DNA from 2 places in the Burkholderia territorii genome. Region 1 is predicted to be linked to the other one. Evidence: riboswitches for the same ligand, from Rfam matches in the RefSeq annotation. Region 1 holds a riboswitch; the other holds the start of a gene.
What was found. A riboswitch is a leader RNA that binds a small molecule or an ion and turns the genes downstream of it on or off. The one in region 1 is predicted to bind thiamine pyrophosphate.

Region 1 (7,331 bases):
GCGTTCGCGCGTTCGACCAGCGACCGATCGAGCTTCACGATATCGGGACGTGTGCGCCAAACACGGTCGAAATTCGAGAACCCGGTGCCGAAATCGTCGATCGCGATCAGGAAGTCCCGGTGCTGGATCATGTCGATCGTGCGGGCGAGCGCCGCTTCGTCGCGCGCGGGCTGCTCGACGACTTCCAGCACGATGCGGTTCGGCGGCAGCGCGAAATGACGGCACAGCGCTTCGACGAATTCGCGCTGCACGAGGCCCGAATCGAGCACGCGCGGCGTCACGTTCAGGAACAGCCAGCCGTCGCCGATGCCTTGCGCGACGAAGTTGGCCGTATGCAGGCAGCGGGCGAGCCGGTCGAGCAGCAACGCTTCGGCAGCGGCACGCGTCCTGTCGAACAGCGCGACCGGCGAAACCAGTGTGCCGTTCTCGTCCACGACGCGCAGCAACGCTTCATAGCCGACCACGCGCTTGTGCGTGATCGACAGCACGGGTTGAAACACGCTGCGCAGCGTCGTCTCGCGGTACGTGGCGGTCCAGCCGCTGGGCGTCGGCGTGAGGCGTTCGAGCAGGGAGTCGAGCGAGAGATCGCGGGAGGGCTTCATGTCAACGATGCCCGGGGGCGATCGGGGGGGCGGCATCGTACGCGCCACGCAGAAGCCGTCGCACGCACAGGTGGACGCGAAAGATCGTGGTGCATCGTAACCGCCTTCTGCGGATGGATATTTCGAGTGTAACGGCAATGGTGCCGCGCGCGTATCAGGGTAACTCCAGACGCAAACGCTACACCGACGGCTGGACGCGGCTGTGCGACCGGGAACACGACACGCGCGGCTCGCTGCTCGCGTATGCGGCGACAGCGCCGCGTGTGCCGCGCGCATCGCGTGCAAGGAATACGGGAGGGCCGGAAAGCCGCGCGGCTGCATTGCGTCACGCGAAACTCGACGCGCGCCGTCGCGCACCGGGCGACATGCGGCGCTCGAGGATCGGCGGCCGGTGCGGCGCGGGAAATCCGCACCGGCGGGGCACCGGCCGCATCCGCCGTTCAGGCCGCTTCGCCGCCGCGCGGGCGGAGCCCGGGAATCCGCTTGATCACGCCGGTCGCCAGCGCGGTGCCGACGAGCACGATCGCGCAGCCTTCGATCATCACGAGCGATACGTGTTCGCCGAGGAACAGCGCGCCCCACAGCAGGCCGAACACCGGGATCACGAACGTCACGGTAATCGCGCGGGCCGGGCCCACATGCGCGATCAGATGGAAGAAGATGAAATACGCGATGCCCGTGCAGGCGATGCCGAGCGCGAGCACGGCACCCCAGGCATGCATGCCGACGGCCGCCGTGGGCCACGTCGCGATCGCGAACGGCAGCAGCAGCACGGTCGATCCGATCATGCTGCCGGTCGCGTTGACGAGCGGGTCGACGCCGCTCAACGTGCGTTTCGTGTAGTTTGCCGCGATGCCATACAGCAGCGTCGCGCCGAGCGCGGCGACGGCGGCGAGCGCGGTCGCGCTGGCGCCGGTGCTGCCGTGTGCGTTCGCGATCTGGTCCCACACGAGCGTGAGGACGCCCGCAAACCCGATCACAAGGCCGAGCGCGCGCGGCAGCGACAGCTTGTCCTTCAGCCACAGATACGCGACGAGCGCGCCCCACAGCGGCGTCGTCGCGTTGATCACCGACGTCACGCCGGCAGACAGCGTCAGTTCCGCGAACGCGAACAGGCAGAACGGGATGCCCGAGTTCAGCGCGCCAACGACGAACAGCGGCCACGCGCGACGGCGCAGCTGTGCGCCGAGCTCTGCGGGCTTGAAGCGCGTCAGCGCGAAGCCTGCGAGAAACAGCGCGCCGATGCCCACGCGCAGCGCCATCAACGGCGCGACACCGAAATCGGCGACGCCGATCCGGATGAACAGGAACGACGCGCCCCACAGGGCGGCGAGGACGGTCAGCAGAAAGGCGTTTTTGGGCGACATCGAGCGTGGCGGCGAGGGGACGGGATGCGAAGAATCTTACATGTGTTCCCGTGCCGTCGTTTCACGATCGGATGAAATGACAAGAACCGGGAAGTCGGCCCGTCGGCGACGTGGCCCGGCCGGGTACCCGGCCGGCCGTTCAATGATGGTGCCAGCCGCCGTGTCCGCCGAAGCCGAAATTGAGCGACACCGCCGGGCCCCAGTAGCCGCCCCAGGCCGGCGCATACGCAGGGGCCGGGTAGTAGTACGCGGGGCCCGGATCGACGTATACCGGCGCGGGCTGAACCGGCGCCGCCGCGTAGTAACCGGACGGATAGTAGCCGTAAGGGTAGTAACAGCCGGCGAGCGTCGTGCACGCGAGCGCCGCGGCGACGAAGATCCTGTTCATGATGTCTCTCCGGCGGGGCCGGCAATCGGCAGATGCTTAAGCTTAGGCCGCGCGGCGATGACAAGGTGCGCTAAACGGTAACGGATCATTTCCGGGCCGCTACGGGATGTTGCGGCGCCGCATATGAAAAACGGCGCTCCCGCGTGGCGGAAACGCCGTCAGGCCGGCGCTTGCCGCGCGTAGCGCGGCAGCCGGGTAAGCCGGCCGGCTTATTTGCCGACCTGGTTGCCGATGATGCCGCCTGCTGCCGCACCGCCCAGCGTCGACAGCGCGTTGCCGCCGATCGCCGCGCCGGCGACGCCGCCGACACCGGCACCGATCGCGGTATCGCGCTGGCGTCGTGTCATCGAATCGCAGGCCGAGAGACTGGCCACCGTCGCGACGAGCAGCGCGCATACCCCAAAACGCCGAATCGAATGGTTCATGATCGTTGTCCTTGTGGTAGTGAACGGAGGTCGCGCGACCGCCTGACGGCCGCGCATGAATTCAATCTACGCGCGCTTCCGAGCGGCGGTTGTAAGGACTTGTTAAGGCTCTGGCGGTTTCGTAATCAATTGTTTCGCTCGCACCGGCGGGTACACCGCATGCGAGCGCGCAGAAAAAAGCCCGCCTGATGGCGGGCTTCGTGCCGTGCTTCACGAAGCGAAGCGGCCCGCGCGGGCCGCCGCGTTCGCTTGCAGATTTACTGGCGGTGATAGATCTCGGCGCCGGTCTTCACGAACTCGACCGCCTTCACTTCCATTCCCTTCTTCAGCGCCTCGGTTTCCGACACGCCCTGTTGCGCCGCGAACTCGCGCACGTCCTGCGTGATCTTCATCGAGCAGAAGTGCGGGCCGCACATCGAGCAGAAGTGCGCGACCTTCGCCGAATCCTTCGGCAGCGTCTCGTCGTGGAATTCGCGCGCCTTGTCGGGGTCGAGGCCGATGTTGAACTGGTCTTCCCAGCGGAACTCGAAACGCGCCTTCGACAGCGCGTTGTCGCGCACCTGCGCGCCGGGGTGGCCCTTGGCCAGGTCGGCCGCATGCGCGGCGAGCTTGTACGTGATGATGCCTTCCTTCACGTCGTCCTTGTTCGGCAGCCCGAGGTGCTCCTTGGGCGTCACGTAGCACAGCATCGCGGTGCCGAACCAGCCGATCATCGCGGCGCCGATGCCCGACGTGATGTGGTCGTAGCCGGGCGCGATGTCGGTGGTCAGCGGCCCGAGCGTGTAGAACGGCGCTTCCTTGCACCAGTCGAGCTGGAGATCCATGTTCTCCTTGATCAGCTGCATCGGCACGTGGCCGGGGCCTTCGATCATCACCTGCACGTCGTGCTCCCACGCGATCTGCGTGAGCTCGCCGAGCGTCTTCAGTTCGCCGAGCTGCGCCTCGTCGTTCGCGTCGTAGATCGAGCCGGGACGCAGGCCGTCGCCGAGCGAGAAGCTCACGTCGTACGCCTTCATGATCTCGCAGATCTCTTCGAAGTGTTCGTACAGGAAGCTTTCCTTGTGATGCGCGAGGCACCACTTCGCCATGATCGAGCCGCCGCGCGACACGATGCCCGTCATCCGGTTAGCGGTGAGCGGCACGTACTGCAGGCGCACGCCCGCGTGGATCGTGAAGTAGTCGACGCCTTGCTCGGCCTGCTCGATCAGCGTGTCGCGGAAGATTTCCCAGGTGAGGTCCTCGGCCTTGCCGTTGACCTTTTCGAGCGCCTGGTAGATCGGCACCGTGCCGATCGGCACCGGGCTGTTGCGGATGATCCACTCGCGCGTTTCATGGATGTGCTTGCCGGTCGACAGGTCCATCACCGTGTCGCCGCCCCAGCGGATCGCCCACGTCATCTTGTCGACTTCCTCGCCGATCGACGACGTGACGGCCGAGTTGCCGATGTTCGCGTTGATCTTCACGAGGAAGTTGCGGCCGATGATCATCGGCTCGGATTCCGGGTGGTTGATGTTCGCGGGAATGATCGCGCGGCCGCGCGCGACTTCGTCGCGGACGAACTCGGGCGTGATCTCGGCGAGCGCGTTCGCGCCGAAGGCCGCGGCGCCGAATGCCTGGCCCGGATGCTGGCGGCCCATCATCGCGGCGAGCTTCGCGCCGTTCGGGCCGCTCGACTTCAGGCTCTCGATGTACTCGGCGCGGCGCTGGTTCTCGCGGATCGCGATGTATTCCATTTCCGGCGTGATGATGCCCTGGCGCGCGTAGTGCATCTGCGTGACGTTCTTGCCGGCCTGCGCGCGGCGCGGGTTGCGGTGCAGGCCCGGGAAACGCAGGTCGGCGGTGGCCGGGTCGGCGGCTCGCTCGCGGCCGTACAGGCTCGACAGGCCGTCGAGCACCTCGGTGTCGCCGCGCGCTTCGATCCAGCGCTGGCGCAGTGCCGGCAGGCCTGCGCGGATGTCGATCTTCGCGTCCGGATCGGTGTACGGGCCCGACGTGTCGTACACGTAGATCGGCGGGTTCTTTTCGCCGCCGAAGCCGGTCGGCGTGTCGGACTGCGTGATCTCGCGCATCGGCACGCGGATGTCGGGCTGCGAGCCGGTTACATAAACCTTTCGCGAATTGGGCAGCGGGGCGACGGCGGCGGCGTCGACGTGCGCGTCCGCGGACAGAAATTTCGGATTGGCGTTCATGCAATCTCCTGTGTGAGCGCCGGACAGGCGCCACGGCGCTTGCCCGGAGCCCTTGACGAATGTGGGGCTCGAGCTAAGCAGGAGACGAGGCTTGGTGAGGCGGCGGATTTCGTCAGAAGGATGGCGGTGAAATCCGTACGCTTCCCTGCGCTGGCATTATCCAGATCAGGTTCAAAGGGTATTTCTCACCCGCAATGCCGGTTGTTTGACCGAACGCATTGCAGGACCCCCGCGTTAGCAGCGCACACGATACACTGGCTTCGCGGCGGTTTCAACCGGTGGCGGACCGGTGGCCGCGGTGCGCTTGCAGCAATGCGGGGCGAGCGCCCGCCGCGCAAGCCGCGCTCAATTGCACCGCCGCGCGGCCCTGCGGCCCCGCTGACAATGACGGCGCGGTGCAGCAATGCAGCGGTTTCGACGGTCCCTGAAAAAAAATTCTCGAAACGACTGTCATATCCCGCGACGTCCTCCGTCTATTCGGCTCCTCAAACCCATGTTTCGGAGAGATGTCATGAAAAAAGTACTGATCGCAGCCTGTGTCGCCGGTTTCGCCATGGTCGCAACGGGCGCATATGCGCAGAACGACGCGATGTCGAAGGAGGGCTCATCGATGTCGAAGGACGCAATGGGCCACGACGCGATGGCGAAGGACGGTGCGATGAAGAAAGACGCGATGAAGAAGCACGCGATGAAGAAGGACGCGATGTCGCACGACGCGATGGGCAAGTCGACGTCGGGCGACAAGATGGCGCCGTCGAACTGACCCACGCGGTGGCGCGCGGCCCGCGCATGCGGCACACGAGGCCGCGCGCGCGTCGCGCACCGCCGCTACGTTCCGGGAGTCTTCATCATGCAAACCGTTCCCGCTGCCGGGCACGCGGCTGCCACGCCGCCCGCGCGCACGATTCATCCGCTGTGGGTGCGCGTGAGCCACTGGCTCAACGCGCTCGCGGCGATCCTGATGGCACTGTCCGGCTGGCGCATCTACGATGCGTCGCCGATCTATCCGCCGTTCACGTTCGCGCACGGCATCACGCTCGGCGGCTGGCTGGGCGGCGCGCTCCAATGGCATTTCGCGGCGATGTGGCTGCTGGTCGGCAACGGGCTGTTCTACCTCGCGATGTCGATCGCGACGGGGCGCCTCGCGCGCAAGATGCTGCCGGTCACGCCGGCCTCGATAGGGCGCGACGTGCGCGCGGCACTGGGCGGCCGGTTGTCGCACGACGACCTGAGCGTCTACAACGCGGTGCAGCGGGCCGCGTACCTGACCGCGATCGTCGATTTGATCGTGCTGGTGCTGTCGGGGCTCACGATCTGGAAATCGGTGCAGTTTCCGCTGCTGCGCGAGCTGTTCGGCGGCTACGACAACGCGCGTGTCGTGCACTTCTGGGCGATGTCGCTGCTCGTTGCGTTTTTCGTCGTACACGTCGCGATGGCGCTGCTGGTGCCGCGCTCGCTGCTCGCGATGCTGCGCGGCCGCTGACCCGCATGCCGCGGGCGAAGGAATTCATCATGTCGGAATCCGGAAACAACCGTGGTCGGCCGGGCTGGACGCTCGACCGCAAGTCGCTCGAGCTCGACGTGCGCCGCGAACTCGAGATGCCGTCGCGGCGCCTGTTCAACCGGCGCGTGCTGACGCTCGGCGGCCTGACGATGCTGACCGGCTGCACGCTGCAGGACGACGCGTCGGTCAACGCGTTCCTCGAGAAGGTATCGCGCATGAACGATCGCGTGCAGGCGTGGCTGTTCAGCGGCGAGCGGCTCGCGCCGACCTATACGGAGGCCGACATCACGCGGCCGTTCCCGTTCAACGCGTATTACGGCATCGACGACGTGCCGCACGTCGACGCATCGACGTACCGGCTCGTGCTGTCGGGCCGGGTGACGGGCAAGCGCGTGTGGACGCTCGACGAGCTGTATGCGCTGCCGCACGCGGAGCAGATCACGCGGCACATCTGCGTGGAAGGGTGGAGCGCGATCGGCCGCTGGGGCGGCACGCCGTTTGGCGCGTTCCTTGCCCGCGTCGGCGCCGATACGCATGCGAAATACGTCGGCTTCAAATGCGCGGACGATTACTACGAGAGCATCGACATGCCGACCGCGCTGCATCCGCAGACGCTGCTCGCATTCGACTACGACGGCCGCCGCCTGCCGCCGGAGTTTGGCTTTCCGATGAAGCTGCGGATGCCGACCAAGCTCGGCTACAAGAATCCGAAGCACATCATGGAAATCTTCGTGACCGATACCTTTCCGGGCGGCTACTGGGTCGATCAGGGATACAACTGGTTCGGCGGATCGTGAGCGGCGGGGCGCGCCCGCGCCCGCCGTGCTTCACGGCTGCGTCACGCGGATTCGCTTAC
Region 2 (7,331 bases), 890 kb from region 1:
TTCGTCGCCGTCCCGCCACGCGAGCGCGAGCACCAGCGCGTCGATCGGCTCGAAACCGCAATCGAGGAACGCCGCCAGCGCCGCGATCCAGTCGTCGGCGAGCGGATGCGCGGCCTCCAGCGCGTAGCGCACGCCCGCGGCATGCAGCGCAGCGCCGTGCTCGTCGAACTCGATCGCGACCGCGTCCGGCGACGCAGGGCGCGATGCCGCCGACGCGCGCGCCTGCGCGGCACGATCGCCGGCTGACACGATCAGCACGTCGCCGGCGGCCGGTACGTCGGGCGCCGCGACGCACAGGCGCCACGCCGCGGTGCCGGTCGGCCAGTCGCCCAGGCGGGCGCGAATCCGCTCGGCCGCTTCGGCCAGTTCATCGGCCGGCGGCCAGAATGCATCGGCGAAGCGCGCGCTCATGCGCCGCTCCCGTCCTGGTGCCAGAACGGCATTCCAACGACCGGCGTGCTCGCATGCGCGGTCTCGCGCGCATCCATCGGCCCGGCGAGATAAGCCGCACGGCCGGCCTCGACGCCCTGCGCGAACGCACGCGCCATGATTTCCGGATGCGTGGCCTGCGACACGGCGGTGTTCAGCAGCACGCCGTCGAATCCCCATTCCATCACCTGGCACGCGTGCGACGGTACGCCGAGCCCGGCGTCGACGATCAACGGCACGTCCGGCAGCCGCTCGCGCAGCACGCGCAGCCCGTACGGATTGACGACGCCCTTGCCGGTGCCGATCGGCGCGCCCCAGGGCATCAGCGCCTCGCAACCGACGTCGAGCAGGCGCCGGCCGATCACGAGATCCTCGGTGCAGTACGGCAGCACCTTGAAACCATCCTTGACCAGTTGCGCGGCCGCCTCGATCAGTCCGATCGGGTCGGGCTGCAGCGTGTAATCGTCGCCGATCAGCTCGAGCTTGATCCAGTCGGTGTCGAACACCTCGCGCGCCATGTGCGCGGTCGTCACTGCCTCGGCAACGGTCTGGCAGCCGGCCGTGTTCGGCAGCAGCGGCACCGCGTGACGCTTGAGCAGGTCGAAAAAGCCGGCCTCGGCGGTGCCGCCGTTCATCTGGCGGCGCAGCGCGACCGTCACCATGCCGGGGCGCGACGCGGCGATCGAATCGGACAGCGACTGCAGCGACGGGTAGCGCGACGTGCCGAGCAGCACGCGGCTTGCGAAGGTTTCGCCGTACAGCGTCAGCGCGTCGGCGGAAGTGAGGGACGTCATGTCGTTTTCCTGGAAGAGCGGAGGCGAAGCGGCGGCGCTCAGCCGCCCGCGACGGGGTGCACGACGTCGAGCTTGTCGCCCGCCGCGAGTGCGCGCGCCGCATGCTGCGTGCGCGCGACGAAGTTGCCGTTCAGCGCGACCGCGTACGGCGGACGCGCGCCGTACGCGGCGAGCGCGTCGGCCACCGTCGCGCCGTCGGGCAGCGTCAGCGTCTGTTGATTGATCTGGATATCCATGAGACTCGATCGAATTCGGTGGGCAGCGCGCGTCAGGCCGGCTGGCGCGCGTCGTCGCGGTGATGAAGGAGCGTCGGCCAGCGCGCGGCATCGCGCCACGCGGCGAACGCGTCGGCATCGGCGAACGCGCCGCCGAGCGCGCCTTGCGCGAACGCGACCGCCGCATGCGCGACTTCCGGCGCGATCATGAAGCCGTGCCGGTACAGGCCGTTGACGGCCAGCGTCGTCGCGCCGTCCCAGACCACCGCCGGGCGATGATCGGGCAGCGTCGGGCGGCATTGCGCATTCAGTTCGAGAATGCGCGCCTCGCCGAATGCGGGATGCACGGAAAACGCCGCGCTCAACAGTTCGAGCGCCGAGCGCACGCTGACGGGCGACATGTCCTCGCCCTCCACTTCGGTCGCGCCGATCACGTACAGGTCGTCCTGTTTCGGCGCGATGTAGAGGGGATAACGCGGATGCAGCAACCGCACGGGCCGCGTGAGCCCGATGCCCGTTGCGCGCACGCGCGCGACTTCGCCGCGGATGCCGCGCAGCGCGGGCAGCACCGCTTTCGCGCCGAGCCCGCGGCAATCGATCGTGAAATGCGCGTCGGGCCGGTTCGCGTCGTCGATCGTCGCGTGCCAGTGCAGTTCGACGCCGCGTTGCGCAAGGCCCGCCGCGAGTGCACGCAGCGCCTGGCGGTTGTCGAGCTGCCCTTCGCGCGGCAGCATCAGGCCGCGCGCGAAACGCCCCGCGAGCGCGGGCTCGGCCGCGTCGACCTGCGCGCCGGCCAATGCGACGAAGCCACCGTCGAACAGCTCGGCCGGCGCGTTCGCGCGCACGCGACGCTCGAACAGCGGCGCCTCGGCGCGATCCGCGTGATGCCAGACGACGAGCGTGCCGTGCTGCTGGAAGAACACCGGTTCGGGCAGTTCCGCGAGCCATTGCGGCCAGCGCGCGAGCGATGCGGCGCCGAGCTCGGTGATCAGCAGCTCGGCGCTTGCCGCCTCGGCGAGCGGCGCGAGCATCGCGGCCGCGACCCATGCGGCCGACTGCTCGCCATCCGGGCCGCCGCGCTCGTAGAGCGCGACGCGATGCCCGTCGCCCGCGAGCCGCCAGGCGATCAAGCGGCCGACGAGGCCGCCGCCGAGTACCGCGAAATCCGGCCGGCAAGCGTGAAGGTTCATCGCGCGCCCTCCCGCCGAGCCGCGCGGGCGCGTGCGACGCACGTCGACGTGCACGCGGCGCCCCGTGCGGATGCACGCGACAGCGGATCGGGAACAGCGCAAAAGACTGAAGATTGAGCGGTCATCATTCCTTCCGTAACGCGCAGCGCGCGTACCCAAAGGACGAAACCGGCAGCAAAGGCCGGCCGGGCGGAACTCGGGCGCTGGCCATGTGGGATGGCGGCCAGCGCGGCCCGGCGGGATCAGAAACTTCCCTCGCCGGTATTACCCGGATCGGGTGCGAAGGGTCTTTCTCAGCCTCGCCGCGTCGCCCGGAACTGTCCGTCGGCCGCGCTCGAAGCACCCCTGTTTCGTCGTCGGCCATTAGACCATAAAAGCGGAAAGCGCCGCAAACTGTCCCCCTGCGGCAAATTCGCCGTCGCGCCGCGCCGCTCTGGCACAATGCCCGCAGGCCGGCCGCGCGAGCGGCCGGTTGCCGCGTCACCGCCGGCCTTAAGTGCCGTTTAAGACGCGCGGGCCACCATCCGGACGCCCGCCGTCAGTCGGCACCTCGTCCCGGCATGCCGTATCGCGGCGCGCGTCCGGCTCCGCCCGGCCCGCGCGCCGGCAACTCATCAGGAAGCACATGACCCAATCGATCGATCCCGTCCGCTCCGCCCCCGACGCGCCGCAGGACGAGCGCCCGGTATCCGCATGGAGCCTCATCAAGCCCTACTGGGTGTCGTCCGAATGGAAAATCGCGTGGGGGCTGCTGATCACGATCATCGCGATCAATCTCTGCGTGGTCTGGATCAACGTGAAGCTGAACAAGTGGAACGTGGGGTTCTACAACGCGCTGCAATCGAAGAACGTTCACGATTTCCCCGACCTGTTGATGCAGTTCTCGGGATTCGCGTTCGCGTTCATCATCCTCGCCGTGTACGGCCGTTACCTGCGCCAGATGCTCGGGTTCCGCTGGCGCCAGTGGCTCACCGAGCGCTTCCTCGGCCAATGGCTCGGCGATCGCGCGTTCTACCGGATCGAGCGCGACCGCCTCGCCGACAACCCCGATCAGCGGATCACCGACGACCTCCAGTCGTTCGCGACGACGACGCTCACGTTGTCGCTCGACCTGCTGTCGACGGTCGTCACGCTCGTGTCGTTCATCACGATCCTGTGGTCGCTCGCGGGCGCGCTGACGATTACGCTGGGTGCTACGCCTGTCGCGATCCCCGGGTACATGGTCTGGGCGGCCGCACTGTATGCGGTGGTCGGCTCGCTGCTCATCCAGAAGGTCGGTCACCCGCTCGTGTCGATCAACTACCAGCAACAGCGCGTCGAGGCCGACTTCCGCTTCGGCCTGATCCGCGTGCGCGAGAACGCCGAGCAGATCGCGTTCTACGACGGCGAGAAAACCGAGATCGGCACCGCGCAGACGCTGTTCATGCGCATTCGGGACAACTGGTGGCGCGTGATGAAGTACACGAAGCGCCTCACGTTCGTGCTCAGCTTCTACGGGCAGATCGCGATCATCTTCCCGCTCGTCGTCGCGGCGCCGCGCTATTTCGCGGGCGCGTTCTCGTTCGGCGTGCTGATGCAGATTGCGTCCGCGTTCGGCACCGTCAGCGACTCGTTCTCGTGGTTCATCAACAGTTACTCGACCCTCGTCGAATGGCGCGCGACCGTCAACCGTCTGCGTGAATTCAAGCGTGTCATGGGCACGTCGCACCTGAAGGAAAGCCTGTCGCCCGCGACCGAGCACGGCGGCATCAACCTGCACTACGTCGATGCCGCGAAGCTGTCGACGTCGTCGCTGAAGCTCGCGCTGCCGAACGGCGACGCGCTCGCCAACATCGGCAACGTGACGATCGAGCCCGGCTCGCGCTGGCTGGTAATCGGCAAGTCCGGCTCCGGCAAGAGCACGTTCATGCGCGCGCTCGCGGGCCTGTGGCCGTTCGGCGACGGCGCGATCGACGCGCCGGTCGGCGCACGGATGATGTTCGTGCCGCAAACCAGCTATTTGCCGATCGGCACGCTGAAGGCCGCGCTCACCTACCCGGCCACGCCCGACGCGTTCACCGACGACGCGTGCCGCGACGCGCTGCGTGCGTGCCGCCTCGAAGACTACGTCGGGCGCCTCGACGAGACCGGCCACTGGACGCGCGTGCTGTCGCCGGGCGAACAGCAGCGTCTGGCCGGCGCGCGCGTGCTGCTGCACAAGCCGGACTTCCTGTTCCTCGACGAAGCGACCAGCGCGCTCGATGCCGACAACGAAGCGCGCCTCTATCACCTGTTCGCCGAACGGCTGCCGAAGGCCGCGATCGTCAGCATCGCGCATCGCGAATCGCTCGCCGCGTTCCACGTCGGCACGATCAACGTCGAACGCGTGACCGACAACGACAAGGTCGCCGCGTAACCGCCAAGCAAAAGGCCGGCGCATACCGCGCCGGCCTTCTTCTCTTCCTCGTCGCTCCCGCCTTCCCGCTACGCCGGCCCGACCGGCACCGACACGATCGGCACATGCGACACGCCGTCGTGCGACAGCCGGCTTTCGAACAACGTCAGCGCGACGAAACGCAGCGCAATCGGCCGCCCCGTCGCGCCGCCGTGCGCGGGCTGCCCGTCCGCGTCGCGCGGCAGCCGCGCGAGCGTGACGTGCGGCCTGAACGGCCGGCGGTCGGCCGGCACGCCCAGTTCGCACAGCAGCGCGAACAAATCGGCATTCAGCGCCGCACAGGCGGGATCGGGCGCGAGTTCCGCGACGATCAGTCTCGCGCGCGGCAGGCTCGGCCACCACGCAATGCGCTCGACCGGCTGCAACGGCAGCGCATGCGCGGCCGCGAGCGCCGGCAGGCGCGCGGCCAGCGCATCGCAACGCGCGCGCTCGATTGCACCGATGAACGCGAGCGTCACGTGCAGTTGCGCGGGCAGCGTGCGCCGCGCGCCTCGGGTGACCGGCAACGCGTGCAGCGCGTCGCGAGATGCCGCATCGGGCATCAGCGCGACGAACGCACGGAGCCGGTCGCCGTTCATGACTCGCGCACCGTCACGCGCGCTTCGGCCACCGCATCGACCGACGCCGGACGCTGCGGCAACGGGCCGTGCTCGCCCCACACGTCGGCCGGCAGCACGCGCGCGAGCTCGGGAATCGTGTTGCGCGTAAACACCGGATCGGCAATGCCCTGCGCGCGCTGCTGGCGATAGTCGCGCCACGCGGCATGCGCATACTTGCCGAGTGCGAGAATCGCGACCAGGTTGATGATCGCCATCAGGCCCATGCTCGTATCGGCCATCGCCCATACGAGCGGCAGTTGCCCGACGCTGCCGAACATCACCATGCCGAGCACCGCGATGCGGAACAGCGGCAGCACGCCGCGCCGCTTCGTGATGAAGTCGACGTTGCCTTCCGCGTATGCGTAATTGCCGATCACCGACGAGTACGCGAAGAAGAAGATCGCGACGGCCATGTAGATGCCGCCCCAGTCGCCGACGTGGCTCGCGATCGCGCGCTGCGTGAGCGCCGCGCCTTCCATGCCGGTGCCGAGCTCGTACTGGCCCGACAGCAGGATCACGAACGCGGTCGCGCTGCAGATCACGATCGTGTCGACGAACACGCCGAGCATCTGGATCAGCCCCTGCACGACCGGATGCCGCACGCTCGCGGTCGCGGCCGCGTTCGGTGCGCTGCCCATGCCGGCCTCGTTCGAGAACAATCCGCGCTTCACGCCCATCGAGACTGCCTGACTGATCGCGTAGCCGGTCAGGCCACCCGCCGCCTGCTCGATCCCGAACGCGCTCTTCACGATCAGCGCGAGCACTTCCGGCACCAGCGCGACGTGCGTCGCGACCGCATAGACGGCCAGCGCGAGATAGCCGATCGCCATCACCGGCACGATCACCTGGGCGACCGACGCGATGCGGCGAATCCCGCCGAAGATGAGCGGCGCCGTGAGCAGCACGAGGCCGAGGCCGACCGATTCGCGGCTCCAGCCGAACGACGTATTGAACGCGTCGGCGATCGCATTGGCCTGCACCGCGTTGAACACGAAGCCGAACGCGAGGATCAGCGACAGCGAGAACAGCACGCCGAAGCCGCGCGAGCGCAGGCCCGTCTGGATGTAGTACGCGGGGCCGCCGCGATAGCTGCCGTCCGGATGCGAAACCTTGAAGATCTGCGCGAGCGTGGCCTCGACGAACGCCGACGACATCCCGACGAGCGCCGTCATCCACATCCAGAAGATCGCGCCCGGCCCGCCGACCGTCAGCGCGACCGCGACACCGGCAATGTTGCCGGTGCCCACGCGGCTCGCGAGCCCGGTCGCGAACGCCTGGAACGACGAGATGCTGCCCGGTTCGCCCTTGCTGCCGACCAGCTTGATGCTGAGAAACAGCGCCTTCAGCTGGATCATCCGGAACCGCAACGTGAACCACGCGCCGGCGCCGAGCAGCAGCGCGATCAGCACGTAATTCCACAGCACGCCGTTGACGGCGTCGATCAGCCCATGCACGAATGCTTCCATTCAGAGTCCTTGTAAAAGGGGTCATATACGCGGCCGCGCGGAACACGGCCGGGGGCGACATGATATGACAGTTTTCAAGGATTATTACAAAATGAAAGTTTAGAGATAGCGCGAAATCGGCGCCCGATGCGATCAGGTTAGGCGATGCTGAGTGAAGATGCGGATGCGCATCGAAGTCGGCCATTCGCGGCGCTCGCCGCATAA

Region 2: it holds a riboswitch for thiamine pyrophosphate, as region 1 does, so the genes downstream of both, WS51_RS12480 (FAD-dependent oxidoreductase) here and thiC (phosphomethylpyrimidine synthase ThiC) in region 1, are expected to answer to the same signal.

What each region holds. Positions count from the first base shown of each region.
Region 1 is NZ_CP013366.1:1,262,411-1,269,741, forward strand. Features, by position in the region: gene WS51_RS16480 (EAL domain-containing protein) at 1-602, opposite strand, end outside; gene WS51_RS16485 (DMT family transporter) at 1,043-1,969, opposite strand; gene WS51_RS16490 (hypothetical protein) at 2,109-2,357, opposite strand; gene WS51_RS16495 (glycine zipper 2TM domain-containing protein) at 2,567-2,782, opposite strand; gene thiC (phosphomethylpyrimidine synthase ThiC) at 3,040-4,971, opposite strand; TPP riboswitch at 5,096-5,212, opposite strand; gene WS51_RS16505 (pentapeptide MXKDX repeat protein) at 5,483-5,734, shown strand; gene WS51_RS16510 (cytochrome b/b6 domain-containing protein) at 5,822-6,454, shown strand; gene WS51_RS16515 (molybdopterin-dependent oxidoreductase) at 6,484-7,272, shown strand; gene WS51_RS16520 (helix-turn-helix domain-containing protein) at 7,314-7,331, opposite strand, start outside.
Region 2 is NZ_CP013366.1:372,827-380,157, reverse strand. Features, by position in the region: gene thiE (thiamine phosphate synthase) at 1-411, opposite strand, end outside; gene WS51_RS12490 (thiazole synthase) at 408-1,223, opposite strand; gene thiS (sulfur carrier protein ThiS) at 1,262-1,459, opposite strand; gene WS51_RS12480 (FAD-dependent oxidoreductase) at 1,492-2,628, opposite strand; TPP riboswitch at 2,862-2,985, opposite strand; gene WS51_RS12475 (ABC transporter ATP-binding protein/permease) at 3,254-5,023, shown strand; gene thpR (RNA 2',3'-cyclic phosphodiesterase) at 5,092-5,640, opposite strand; gene WS51_RS12465 (alanine/glycine:cation symporter family protein) at 5,637-7,127, opposite strand.